3 regions of the Bacillus sp. SRL337 genome follow, and region 1 is predicted to be linked to each of the others. Evidence: predicted binding sites of a transcription regulator. Region 1 holds the regulator's gene; each other region holds the start of a gene.
What was found. The regulator Rex, encoded in region 1, represses fermentation and respiration genes when NADH is low (regulators of the CRP and FNR family bind a similar motif). The targets are predictions, from matches to a motif close to TTGTGAAATATTTCACAA.
Positions count from the first base shown of each region.

Region 1 (4,653 bases):
AACAATATGAGGTAGAGCAGGTCTTGGTTGCCGGCGGGGTCGCAGCGAATAGAGGCTTAAGAAGCAGATTGGAAAAGGAGTTTGAGGCTTTGGAAGGTATAGATCTTGTGATACCGCCCCTCTCCCTGTGCACCGATAATGCGGCGATGATAGCGGCGGCTGGAACAATTGAATTTGAAAAGGGAAAACGAGGGTCAATGGCGATGAATGCTAACCCTGGTCTTGATATTGAGAATTTTTAGGCTTGAAAGAGAAATCTTTCAAGTCTTTTTTAATTTACGGCTTGGTTTCTTGAGTTATGGGGATAAATTGTGACTATCCTTATGAATCAATGAAGGATTGGCAAAGGGGTGGCGATAGTTGGGGTAGAGCCGGAATGGAAAAGTGGATACAGCTAAGGATGGTGTGTGGATTCGTAAGTGAGAGGAGGCAAAGCAGGGAAACACCTCCAAAAGGCAGGCTTATTTGTATCAGCGTTGGCAAGGGGACGGTAAACCTACAATTCCTGTGTTGATACGGAGGGGAACCGCCTGTCCAATAAAAAGTTATCCCCAAAGCATCCACAATTAAGAAGTTTACGTTTACTAAAAGCAGGGAAAAAGAAATTGTACACGTTCGCCCAAATAGGAACAAGTGTTTTGTACACAATCTGTGGATAAGTTGTTAGTAAGTGTAGAGTAAGGTGTGTAAAAATACAAGGAAAAATTTCCTATTTTTTTGTGAATAATGGGGATAACTGTGGATTAAATTGTGGATAATGTGGAAAAGTATTGTGAATAAAGTGAAATAAACAATTTTTCTGTGAATAACATTGTGGAAGAACACCTACATGTTAAGAGCAACTCATACATTCTCACCTAAAAGTGGAAAACAGTCCAAGGGATTCCCCCTTGGACCGTTTTTTTAAGGTTGAAGCAACTCTTCGATTTCTGTCCATTCCTCCATGTATTCTTCCAGCGACTGCCTTGCCGCTTCTAACTCTTCATTCAGCTTGGTCACTTTTTCATGATCTTGGAACACATCAGGATCACATAGCTCTGTTTCAATGCTGCCAATGGTCCCTTCCAACTCTTCCATCAGCATCTCGAGTTCTTCTACCCGCCTTCTGCGCTGTCTTTCCCGTTTTTTAGCTTCTTTATCCTGCTGATAATGTTGTTTCTCAGTTTTTACAGGAGTGCGGCTTTGGACATGCTTGCTTTCTTCCAATTTAGCCAGTTCAAGAATCTCGTTTTTCTTTTGAAGATAGTAATCGTAATCTCCAAGAAACACTGTTGCTTTCGTTGGAGATAGCTCGACGACCTTTGTCGCAATCCGGTTGATGAAATAGCGGTCATGGGAAACAAAAAGGATGGTTCCCGGATATTCAATCAAAGCTGACTCCAATACTTCCTTGCTATCAAGGTCCAAATGGTTGGTCGGCTCATCCAGGATCAACAGGTTCGCCTTCTGGAGCATCAATTTAGAAAGGGCGAGTCTTGCCTTTTCACCTCCACTGAGAGTGGTGACAGGCTTCAGCACATCTTCACCGGAAAAAAGGAAGTTGCCCAATACAGTGCGGATTTCCTTCTCGTCTTTCAAAGGATATTCATCCCACAGCTCATTCAAAACGGTTTTGTTGGAAGATAACTCGGCCTGTTCCTGGTCATAGTAGCCGATGGATACATTGGAACCAAAGGTAAAACTGCCGTTGATAGGCTGCAGCCTCTTGATGAGTGTTTTTAACAGCGTCGACTTCCCGACTCCATTAGGACCGACAAGTGCAACACTGTCCCCTTTTGACATCGTCATGTTAATTGAAGAGGAAATCACATCATCTTCATATCCGATTGCCATGTCGTTCACCTTTAAGACATCATTTCCGCTTTGGCGATCAATGGTAAAAGAGAAGGTCGCCGATTTTTCATCACCCTGAGGACGGTCCATCAAGTCCATTCTTTCCAACTTCTTCCGCCTGCTCTGAGCAAGCTTGGTAGTGGAGGCACGGGCAATATTCTTCTGGATGAAATCCTGAAGTTTAGCAACTTCTTCTTGCTGGCGTTCATACTGCTTTATTTCTCTTTCATACATTTCCGCTTTCATTTCAAGGAATTGGCTGTAGTTGCCGTGGTACTTCTTTGAATTGGTCCGGGAGACTTCATATACCTGGTTTACGACTTTATCTAGAAAGTAGCGGTCATGGGAAACAATCAGAATCGCGCCTTCATATCCTTGAAGATATAGTTCGAGCCATGACAATGTATCGATATCAAGGTGGTTGGTAGGCTCGTCCAGAATCAGGATATCAGGCTTGGTCAGTAAAAGTTTCCCCAGGGCAAGACGCGTCTTTTGTCCGCCGCTCAAAGTTGAAATTGGCGTATTATAGTCAAATCCGGCAAAATTCAAGCCGTGAAGTACAGAACGGATATCGGCTTCAAACTGATAACCGCCGGATTCTTTGAATTTCACCTGAATGGTATCATAATCTTTCAGGATTCTATTATACTTATCCTGATTCTCGTAAACGGAGGGATCAGCCATTTCCTGTTCGAGTTTCCGAAGGTCTTGTTCCATCTTACGGAGGCCGTCAAAAACGGATAGCATCTCCTCCCAGATCGATAAGCCGGATTCCAGGCCGGTATGCTGAGCGAGATAACCGATGGAGACTTCTTTAGGTTTGATGATCTCTCCTGAATCATAGGAGAGCTGACCGGAAATAATCTTTAATAAGGTAGATTTACCGGCACCGTTTCGCCCGACAAGAGCAATGCGGTCACGGTTTTGGATTTCAAGTTTAATATTGGATAGAATCACATCGGCCCCGAAGGATTTTACGATTTGATTCACTTGTAATAATATCAATTTATTCACCTCTAAATAGTAGGCTCTAATTTTTGGGAAGGGCTCTTTCGTAAACTTTGTAGCGCTTTAATGCAAAGTCAAAGGACCTATTTAAAAAAATTCTACATCCGGTTTTAGGAATTTTTCCGGAAGCAACCATTTATGCGAAAAAAAGACTTAGAAAAAGAGTACGGAAAACATGCTGGGTTATTCAAGGTTCTATTAGTATAGTGTATCTTAAAATCAATGAGGACGGAAGCGGAAGCCACGTGCAAGACAGACAGGATATGCAAAATAGTGTATGATAATAGAGACGGAAACAGAGGGAATGCAAGGAATGCCATTAAATGGAATTGACATATGGCTGTAACAAGCACAAAATGAAAAGGATGATTTCGCATGTTCATTTGGAAGCGTTGTCAGTATAGATGGAGTGAGAGGTAAGCTAAAAAAGCTCAAGCGAATTTAACGTGGGGGAATAGCAATGAATCAGGAAAGTACAAAGATTCCACAAGCGACAGCTAAACGGCTGCCGTTATACTATAGATTTATCAAAAACTTACACTCTTCAGGAAAACAGAGAGTTTCCTCAAAAGAGCTGAGTGAAGCGGTAAAAGTAGACTCCGCAACGATCAGGAGAGATTTTTCGTACTTTGGTGCATTAGGAAAGAAGGGGTATGGGTACAATGTTAACTACCTGCTATCTTTCTTCAGCAAAACGCTCGACCAGGATGCTTTGACAAAAGTCGTGCTGATAGGTGTCGGAAATCTTGGAACAGCCTTTTTACACTACAACTTTATAAAAAATAATAACACAAAAATTGAAATGGCATTCGATGTCGATCCGGAAAAGGTTGGTTCAGTCATTGGGGATGTACCGGTGTACAGTCTGGATGACATGGAGAAGCATCTTGAGGATAATGGAATCGAAGTGGCTATCATGACGGTTCCGGCAGGTGCTGCCCAGAATATCACCGACAGGCTGGTACAGGCAAATATCAAGGGCATCTTGAACTTCACCCCTGCCAGGCTGACTGCCCCGGAGCAGATCAGAATCCATCATATTGATTTGGCTGTAGAGCTCCAGTCGCTGGTCTATTTCTTGAAAAATTATTCTGAAGATGACACCGAAATGTCACAAGAAGAAAATAGAACATAATAGCAAAAGCAAAGCCGATAAGTTATGATAGAACAAGGAGGTGAGCGTTATGCCACTAGGACCAGGTAGCCTCATATTGATCGCAATTGTTGCTCTATTAATTTTCGGACCGAAGAAATTGCCGGAATTGGGTAAAGCAGCAGGAAATACTTTGCGTGAATTTAAAAACGCAACAAAAGGCTTAGCAGATGACGACGATGATAATAAAAATAAAGATGCTAAGTAAAATGTAAGGATTGAACGCTATGAGTCATAATGAAATGACAGTTTACGAACATATAGGAGAACTCCGGAAACGACTCATGTTTGTAGTCGTTTTCTTCTTGTTGGCGTTTATAGGCAGTTTCTTTCTTGCTGAACCGCTGATCAGATATCTGCAGCATGCGGATGAAGCGAAGGAACTGACCATGAATGCTTTCAGACTGACAGATCCATTGAAAATCTATCTGGAGATGATGGTGTTCATTTCTTTGATCCTCACATCCCCGCTCATTCTTTTCCAACTGTGGGCTTTCATTAGTCCGGGCTTGCTGGATAGAGAAAGAAAGGTAACACTAAGCTATATCCCGATTTCACTGCTGTTATTTCTCGGAGGATTGTCGTTCTCGTACTTCATTCTCTTCCCGTACGTAGTCAAATTCATGATGAATTTATCGAATGAACTGAATATCCAGCAG
Region 1 covers NZ_OZ481793.1:289,368-294,020, forward strand. Annotated here, with positions in the region: gene tsaD (tRNA (adenosine(37)-N6)-threonylcarbamoyltransferase complex transferase subunit TsaD) at 1-242, shown strand, start outside; gene AC4E8A_RS01560 (ABC-F family ATP-binding cassette domain-containing protein) at 904-2,838, opposite strand; gene AC4E8A_RS01565 (redox-sensing transcriptional repressor Rex) at 3,302-3,976, shown strand; gene AC4E8A_RS01570 (twin-arginine translocase TatA/TatE family subunit) at 4,026-4,202, shown strand; gene tatC (twin-arginine translocase subunit TatC) at 4,222-4,653, shown strand, end outside.

Region 2 (4,653 bases), 860 kb from region 1:
TAATACATATCCATCACCTAAAAACATTGGAAGGAGCGGACTCTCCGCAAATCAGTTCCGAAATAAATCCAAGTGAATCCGGTCCATCTGAAGCCGGCAATCGAATTGCGTCCGACGAATGTAGGATAGAACCAGAAGGATTGGCCGCCCCTCATCCAGATGAAGGTGTAGCGGAACAGACATCTTTGGATGGCTCCTGGATCTACTGCAAATGTAGTGGCACCCTGGCTGCTAGTTGTGGTCAATGTCTGTGCTTGTGCCTGTGATGGTGTAAAAGAAGGCGGCGGTCCGGGTGGCTGCTGACTCTGTCCTTGACCCTGACCTCCTGGCTGGGTAGGCGGGAACCCCGGGAATCCCTGTCCGCCGCCGCCTGGAGGGAACGAAGGAAATCCCTGCCCGCCGCCACCAGGTGGAAATGAAGGGAATCCTGCTCCGCCTTGCCCGGGTGGAAACCCGGGGAATTGTAATTGTCTATGATCAAAATACATAAAAAATACCCCTCTCAAATGTAGTCAGTTTCACTATATGCAGAGGGGCCGTATTGGGTGACTGTCACAACTCGTAATTTGTCGAATGATATTACTGTGGGAAAGCTCTATTGATGACGCTTTTCAACGTGTCTGCGGAATAGGCAAATTGTTTCTTTTCTATTTCATGGAGCGGCATTTCAATTACGTTACGGATTCCGTTGCGGTTGATGATCGCTGGAACACCGATATAAAGGTCATCCATGCCAAACTCACCTTCCAATAATGCAGAAACAGTCAGGATGCTGTTTTCATTATTGAAGATAGCTTTCGTAATCCTTACCAGCCCCATCGCAATCCCATAATAAGTCGCACCTTTTCTTTCAATAATATGATAGGCGGCATCACGGACATTTACAAAAATCTCATCGAGTTCTTTTTGATTATCAGGAGACTCCATATCTATCATCTCCCGCAGCGGACTGGCTCCTATGGTTGCATGGCTCCATACAGGGAATTCAGTATCACCGTGTTCTCCCATTATATATGCATGGACATTACGTGTATCCACGTCAAAATGATCTCCAAGCAAATAACGGAGACGGGCAGTATCAAGAATGGTCCCAGATCCGATTACACGCTCTTTTGGGAGACCTGAAAAATGCCAAGTTGCATATGTCAGGATATCGACAGGATTCGTGGCGACAAGGAAGATGCCGTCAAATCCACTCTTCATCACTTCATTTACAATGTTTTCAAAGATTTTAATATTTTTATCAACAAGGTCCAAACGGGTTTCACCTGGCGCTTGGTTTGCACCGGCTGTGATGACAACAAGGTCGGCATCGGCACAGTCACTGTAATCGCCTGCCCATATCTTCAAAGGAGAAGAGAAGGGGAGACCATGGCTGAGGTCACGGGCATCGCCTTCAGCTTTGTCTTTATTCAAATCAATTAACACAAGTTCACGTGCAGCTCCCTGGTTCAATAGTGCAAAGGCATAGCTTGATCCTACAAAACCTGTACCGATCAAAGCGACTTTACTTTTAAAACTAGTCATGTTTATCACCCTTATTGAGTATTTATATTTATGGCCGTATTTGTGAAGTTTTTCACAAGTAAAATATATCACAGTTGAATGGAAATATCATGTGACAAAAATATGAAGGTTGGAAGTTGCTAAAGTTTCATTTATTCTGATGGAATACTTTCACATACCTATCCCATCCAATCCATTCCCGCAAATAAAGAAGACGATTCCCTAAAGAGGGAACCGTCAATTCGGTTTATCACCACTTTTAAATCCCAAATAACCCAAACTCACATCTGAAGCTGCTTCATCTCATAAAAGCTCCCTTGCTTATACATCAGCTCCTCATATGTGCCAAACTCTACGCAGCGTCCATCCTGAATGACGGCAATTTTGTCGGCGTTGCGGATGGTGGAAAAGCGGTGGGCAACAATGAAGGTAGTCCGGCCGTCGGTTAAAGTATCCAATGCTTCTTGTATTTTTCTTTCAGAATGGCTGTCAAGTGCAGAGGTCGCTTCATCGAGGATGATGACCTCCGGATCACGGATCAGTGCTCTGGCGATGGAGATCCTCTGCCGCTGCCCGCCTGATAGCTTATCCCCGTGTTCGCCTATTCGTGTTTCCAGGCCTTCCGGAAGTTTTTTGACCACTTCCCAAAGATTTGCCGCTTTCAGCACCCTATTTAATTCTTCCTCTGATACCGTCAGCCTGCCGTAGGTTATATTTTGCCTGATCGTACCTGAAAACAGTATCGTTGATTGCGGGACAACGGCAAGATGGTTACGGAAAGACCTCAGGTCAATTTCTGCCATATGGTGACCATCTAGAAGGATTTTTCCTTCTGTTGGCTGAATGAAACCGATCAGCAGATTGAGGATCGTTGATTTGCCGGATCCGGATTCACCGACAAAGGCAATGGTTTCTCCTTGTTTGACCTCAAGAGTGATATCCTTCAGGGTGTTTTCATGGGCACCGGGATATCTGTAGCTGACATGCTGGAGAGAAAAACTGCCATGCACCTTTTTTATCTTCGGTTTGTTTTCGTAGTTTTCCACCTCTCCTGCGTTCAAAATTTCGCCGATGGAGTTGACTGACTCCAGTCCTTTGGCGATCGTCGGAATCAAGGTGATCATGCCGGATACCGAGTTCACCACTGTCGTAAAATACGTCTGGTACATAACGACCTCACCGGGGGTAATGGAACCGCGATAGGCGAGGATGCCGGTGAACACCAGGCAGAAGATCTGGAAAATCTGAAAGCTTGCCCAGCTGACTGAGCCGAATAATGATTGGATGATGTCCAGGTGGAAGCCTTTTAATAGAATCTGCTGGAAACGGTGGTTGAGGCGTTTTACCTCCTGCTTCTCCAAGGCATGCGCCCTTGCAATCGGCACCAGCTCAATCATTTCTATGACCCGGGCAGAGGTTTCCTCCATTTCCTGCCTGAATTCAGAGTTGGAATTTTTTATTTTTCTTCGGAAAACAACAATGATAAGTGCTGAAATCGGAACGGTAAGGATAAAAAACAAGAAGACAACAGGGCTGTTGTAGAGCGTAATAGCCAGCGCGACAATCAGGTTGATAAATATATTCAGCAGGCTGACGAAAACCTGGGAAGACAGGGTCTGTACTGCTTCAACGTCCCTCATGATCTTGGATTGCATCCGACCTGACTGCATTTCCTTCTGGTAGGGAATGGAGAGTTCCTGCAGTTTTTTGATGAGTGATGCCCGAAGCCCTGATTCTACGCTTCGGATTGCATAGCTGTGCAGCTTTGTATGATAATAGTTTGATAGTATGTTCTGCAGCACAAGGATGACCATCACAATGGCATTGATATAGATGGTGCGGATGCCGTTTCCTCCGTGATTGGTGGCTGCATTGATGACATTGGCAATGGCGATAGGCATGACCCAGGCAGGGATATGCTTGATGACAAAAAGGATGGCAGAATAAAATAGCTTTAAAGTGTGCCCTTTATAAAGGCCAAGCAGCACTTTCAGAGAATTCTGCTGGTTCTTCTTATAAATGTTCTGAATAAATGAGTCCTCCAAGGCTTTCCCCTCCTTAATGCCCAAAGTAATCTCCTAATTCAGCAGGTTTTTTAAAGGCAGGCCGCTCCTTTTAATCTCTTCGGCAATTAAATGGGCCATGGCCTCAGCCCCTTTTTCATTGAAATGGGTGTTATCTTCAAGCCCATCCGGATAATTAGGCGATTCACCAGGTGTCAGATGCAGGAAGTATGCTGCCGATTCTTCCTGTCCCATGCTATTGAAGAAATCACGTGTCGCTTGATGTATGTCCAGGATGGGCACCTGGCACTTTTCAGCAAACTGTTTCATGGCATCAGGGAACTCCCCGACCGACAGCGGATCAATGGTGCTGCCGTCATACTTTCTCCTTGTAACTGGTGTAAACAGAACAGGGGTGGCCAGATGCCTCCTGGCAGCACTCACATACTCCAGAAGGTACTCCTGATAGTCTCCATAGGGGTTGGTCCCGCGTTCAGGATCTTCTGTTTTCTGATCGTTATGACCAAATTGGATGATCAGGTAATCCCCTGGACGGATGCTGCTCTCAATAGAAGCCAGGTGCCCCTGTTTCAAAAAGGATTTTGTGCTTCTGCCATTGATTGCTCGGTTTTCCAGCACAGCACTGCTTCTAAGATAGTGTGCAAAAGGTTCGCCCCATCCGGTTTCAGGACGCTTTTCAGGAAGCTTGACAGCGGCTGTAGAGTCGCCGGCAATAAAGATGGTCGTTTTTCGGTTCATTTGGATGCACTCACTTTCTGGGATATATTTACTACACTTGTAATGTTAACGTTAACATTATTGAGTAAGGTGAAAATCAACTGTATTATTGGATTATATTGTGCTATTATTATTTTAATAACGGACAAGTTTGAAATTTCAGTCATTTAATGTTAACGCTCACATTATATAAAACCAGCTATCGGAAAGTCAACAAATTGAAACAGGATAATAGTAAAGTTGCCTGGTGATATGCGAATTGTTGATAACGCTTTCATATATGCCAGAAACCAGGAGTTGAGCATTTTGAGAAACGGCAGAGTGTTTTACAAGCTGTTTATCCCGTTCTTTTTATTGGGGATAGGCCTTGTGGCAGGCTTCAGCATTTTTATCTATAACTCGACCT
Region 2 covers NZ_OZ481793.1:1,149,487-1,154,139, forward strand. Annotated here, with positions in the region: gene AC4E8A_RS05665 (SIMPL domain-containing protein) at 1-8, opposite strand, end outside; gene AC4E8A_RS05670 (transporter) at 18-488, opposite strand; gene AC4E8A_RS05675 (L-lactate dehydrogenase) at 580-1,527, opposite strand; gene AC4E8A_RS05680 (ABC transporter ATP-binding protein) at 1,788-3,551, opposite strand; gene AC4E8A_RS05685 (rhamnogalacturonan acetylesterase) at 3,585-4,268, opposite strand; gene AC4E8A_RS05690 (helix-turn-helix transcriptional regulator) at 4,554-4,653, shown strand, end outside.
Region 2: a site for Rex is predicted at 1,568-1,585, ahead of AC4E8A_RS05675 (L-lactate dehydrogenase). Genes of this name have one in related genera too.

Region 3 (4,653 bases), 1.0 Mb from region 1:
CAGGTTGTTTTGCAAAGTTGTAATATTGAACTGGAGAAGAAGTTGCCCACTCCAATGTTCGTGCATCCCACGGATCGCTTGAGATATTGCGGTCTGCGTAGCGGATGCTCCAATAGATGTTGTAGCAGAATACTGCGAAACCAGCTGCAAGGATGATAGAACCAATTGCAGACAACAAGAACAATCCAGAGAACCCTGATTCTGCTGAGAAGGTATAAGAACGGCGTACCGCCCCTTTTAGTCCCAGGAAGAACATAGGCATGAATGTTACGTTGAAACCGATATTAAATAACCAGAAATGCCATTTTCCTAACTTTTCATTCAGCATATGGCCGAACATTTTTGGCCACCAGTAGTATAATCCAGCAAATACAGCGTAAACAACACCAGGAATCAATACATAGTGGAAGTGAGCCACCAGGAACAATGTATTATGGTATTGGTAATCTGCTGCACCCATCGCAAGCATGACACCAGTCACACCGCCGATCGTGAAGGTTGGAATGAAAGCCAGCGCCCACAGCATGGAAGTGGTCATCTTGATCCGGCCTTTTCTCATGGTAAACAGCCAGTTAAATATCTTGACTCCCGTCGGCACCGCAATCATCATTGTTGTGATCGAGAAGAAGGAGTTAACAGCAGGGCCTGAGCCCATTGTGTAGAAGTGGTGGACCCACACGACCATACTCAATACAGCAATACCGACAATCGCGTAAACCATCGATTTATAGCCAAACAGTGATTTGCGAGAGAATGTAGCAATGACTTCAGAGAAAATACCGAAGGCTGGCAATGCTACTATATATACTTCAGGGTGTCCCCATAACCAGAACAGGTTTGCCCAGAGCATATCCATTCCTCCACCGGAAACTGTGAAGAAATGCGTTCCGAAAATACGGTCCGTTGTCATCAATGCCAATGCAACAGTAAAGATAGGGAACGCTGCGACAATGATCACAGATGTAATCATTGTGGTCCATGTGAACATTGGCATCTTCATCAGACCCATGCCTTTTGTTCTCATTTTTAAGATCGTGACGATAAAGTTAATCCCTGTCATCAATGTACCGATACCGGCAATCTGTAGGGCAACTGCATAATAGTTATTCGCTATACCCGGGCTGAATTCCTTACCAGCAAGCGGGAAGTAGGATGTCCATCCGGCATCAGGAGATCCCCCGATGACGAATGAAAGGTTGAATAGCATAGCTCCGGCAAAGAACAGCCAGAAACTCAAAGCATTCAATTGAGGGAACGCAACATCGCGTGCACCGATTTGCAGCGGGACGACAACGTTCATTAATCCAATCAAGAAAGGCATCGCCATGAAAAGAATCATGATAACGCCGTGTGTTGTAAAAATTTCATTGTAGTGCTGTGCATTCAGAAATTCCATTTCGGGTCTTGAGGTCTGTGCCTTCATCAGCAATCCGTCAATACCTCCACGGAAAAACATCAGAACGGCAGAGATTATATACATGATTCCTATACGTTTATGGTCAACGGTCGTAATCCATTCCTTCCACAACCAGGTCCATTTCTTTAAATAGGTAACACCAAAAACGATACCGATCATTGTCAGTGCAATGGAGATCTGGGCTCCTAAGATAAGGGGGTCTCCTGTGACGAAAAATTCATCCCATTTAATGCCCATGGTGTTCACCTCCGTGAGAGTCGTGTTCATCTTCGCTGTGCTCACCGTGTGAATCTTCATCTTCCTTGGATTCATCTGTTTCATCAGCGTTTTTGTAATTATCTTCTTCTTCAAACGTTTTTCCTTGGTATCCGTGGTAACGGTATAATTCAGGGTTGGTGTATGTTTTTGACTTCATATCTGAATGGTCAACCCATGCAAGGTGTGTATCATTAAATGTCATTCTGCCTAAGTGAGTAGGCTCTAATAGTTCTTCATATTTTTGTTCTGTAAGTTTAGGAGCCGTGTCTTTTACTTCTTCGACCCACTCATCATAATCTGATTGAGTTTGAGCCAGTACTTCAAATTCCATCTCGGCATAACCGCGGCCATTGAAGTTTGAGTTTTTTCCCATATAAGAACCAGGATTATCTGCAGCAAGATAAAGCTCTGTTTCCATTTTGGCCATGGCATATTTTTGGCCGCCCAATGCTGGTACCCAGAAGGACTGCATTGTGCTGGCTGACGTCAGCTTGAACAAGACGGGAGTATCCTCAGGAATGTTGACATAGTTGACGGTTTCAATGCCTTCTTCAGGATAGCTGAAGATCCATTTCCAATCGGCAGCTGTTACATGAATCGTAATCGGTTCCTTTTCTTCAAGTGATTGGGGAACCTCTTCCAACGCATAAAGTGTTTTAACTGTCGGAATCGTCAAAGCGATGACGATAAGAATCGGGATACCTGTCCAGATAACCTCAAGCAGTGTGCTGCCGTGTTCTTCAGGCGGCTCATAGTCCATGTTTTCTGGTTTCTCTCTGTACTTCCAGATGATAAAAGCAAACAATGCAAAAACGAATACTACTACGATTAACATCCAAATAAGCGACCAGTTGATTAAATCAGCGATGGACCTTGCCACCGGACCCTGTGGTTCGAAAACAACCATATTCGTCTCACAGCCACCTAAGAAAAGCAATAGTGATAATGGCAGCAATATCATTAAAGGCTTTAGTGATTTCATCTCTGTTCCTCACCTTCTTTTTATAAAATGTCACAATTTGTTCAAAAATGTTCAGTACTTCACAAACTTATTGAAAAAAATTTGTGTTTGTCAGAAGAGCAATTTAACATAATCGCGCCTTCCAGTAAGTGAATAATATCACATAAGGCATGTTTAATTTGTTACAAAAAAAGTAAGGTTGATTTTTACAGTCGGCAAACAATCCATTAATCAGTTGCGAAAACCTTGATATTACAAGGGTTTGAGTGCTTTTTGAATCTGTGACAAGAATTCGAACGTTTGGAGGTTGAGGTGTTGTCAGGGCAATTTTATATATTTCTTGATACTGTTTTGGAGAATAAGGGGGAAGCAAATTTAATAAGAATGGACCATATCTTTGTTTTGAAGTTGAAGAATTGAATGGTTAGTAGAGGGATGGAGCAGATTTTTTGTCCTTGTTCAAGAATGTCTCCATTAATGATGAACTAGTAGCTCCCATCCATTTCAAGGTTGACCCAATAATTACTTCCTGAGATCTGATAGTATAATTGGGTATTCCTTATAGAAAATGAACCAGTCGCCCTCTAAAAGGCCAACTTTGAAAATAGTTACTGAAAACGACAATTCCACCATCTTTCTTAATTGTTTCTATTAATAAGTGTCTTTTATTAAGGTTGCTTTCGCATATATTGTTATTTCCGAAAAAATCCCAAAAGGCGGATTTTTCCCCTGTATACTACGTTTTTCACTCTGAACGAAGAGAGAAGCTCTTTTCTCACTTGCTAAACAGGGAATTTTTCCGGTTCATTACTCCACTCTCTTTCGGAATAATTATTAAATAGCAGCAAAGTTTACGAAAAGATCCTTTCTAAAAGATTGTTGCTTTTGAATGCTTTATTATCCTCCTCCCCATTTTTACGTAGGAGGATTAGAGCGGAAGGTGTCCGACCTCCTGCGGGACTAGCGGGACCAGGTGAGACCCCGGAGGCTCAACGCCCGCCCCGAGCTTGGAGCGGAAATCGATTACTTTTAAAATAGCCGCAATTTATTGCGAAAACAGCCTTTATTAAACTTTGCTGCTGTTTAATAGGAAACCAATACATACGGACGCAGAAAACATCCGGTTTTCAACATCAATCTATACGGGATCCGCCTTAATAAAGTGTGGTTGCTATAATGTGAAATATATGATAATGTACATATGAATCTAATATGACCATATTACAGATTTGGTCACATAGTCAAAAGGGTGAGCGCATGTCCATTGATCGAAAAACACTAATAGTAGAGGCTGCAACGAAATCCTTTTCTTTGTTTGGGTATAAAGCAACTACTATGGATCAAGTATCAAAGCTTGCAAACGTAGGAAAAGGAACAATTTATAACTTTTTTAAAAATAAAGAAGAGCTTTTCGATGAAATCATCGGTTCGTTGATCAAAGAGATGAAAGAGGCAGCTGAGGAAGTCATCAACCCACGGAATACATTTTCTGAAAACGTACATGCTGCGTTATTCAGGATTTTGGAGTTCAGAAAAGAACACCAGTTGACGATCAAGTTGTTTCAAGAGGAACAGGAAATGGGGACGCCGGCGGTGATTGAGGTAAGGAAGCGCCTTGAAGAAGCCGTTATATCCTATATTAAGGTGAAAATTCAGGAGGCTGTTGAAAGAGGTGAAATCAGGCAGTGCAATCCTGAAATCACAGCTTTTGTCATGCTTCAATTATATGTATCCCTTATCTTCGATTGGGAGCAACGACATGAGCCGCTTGATAAAGATCAAATTGCAAAGCTGTTTGAATTGTATCTTTTTGAAGGATTATCTTCGAGGTAATTCTTTCTTTTTTATCACATGTGACTAAATGTCTAAAATGGTCATTTGTTCAATATAGGAGGATAAAGGATGAAAAAATCATTATTTCTAGCAGAATTGAAGAGGATCATCAGTAATCGAAAATTGTTTATTCCCATCCTCGCAGTCATGTTCATCCCGATCATGTACAGCGGAATGTTCTTGT
Region 3 covers NZ_OZ481793.1:1,292,659-1,297,311, forward strand. Annotated here, with positions in the region: gene qoxB (cytochrome aa3 quinol oxidase subunit I) at 1-1,654, opposite strand, end outside; gene qoxA (cytochrome aa3 quinol oxidase subunit II) at 1,644-2,657, opposite strand; gene AC4E8A_RS06360 (TetR/AcrR family transcriptional regulator) at 3,894-4,469, shown strand; gene AC4E8A_RS06365 (YhgE/Pip family protein) at 4,539-4,653, shown strand, end outside.
Region 3: a site for Rex is predicted at 2,705-2,722, ahead of qoxA (cytochrome aa3 quinol oxidase subunit II). Genes of this name have one in related genera too.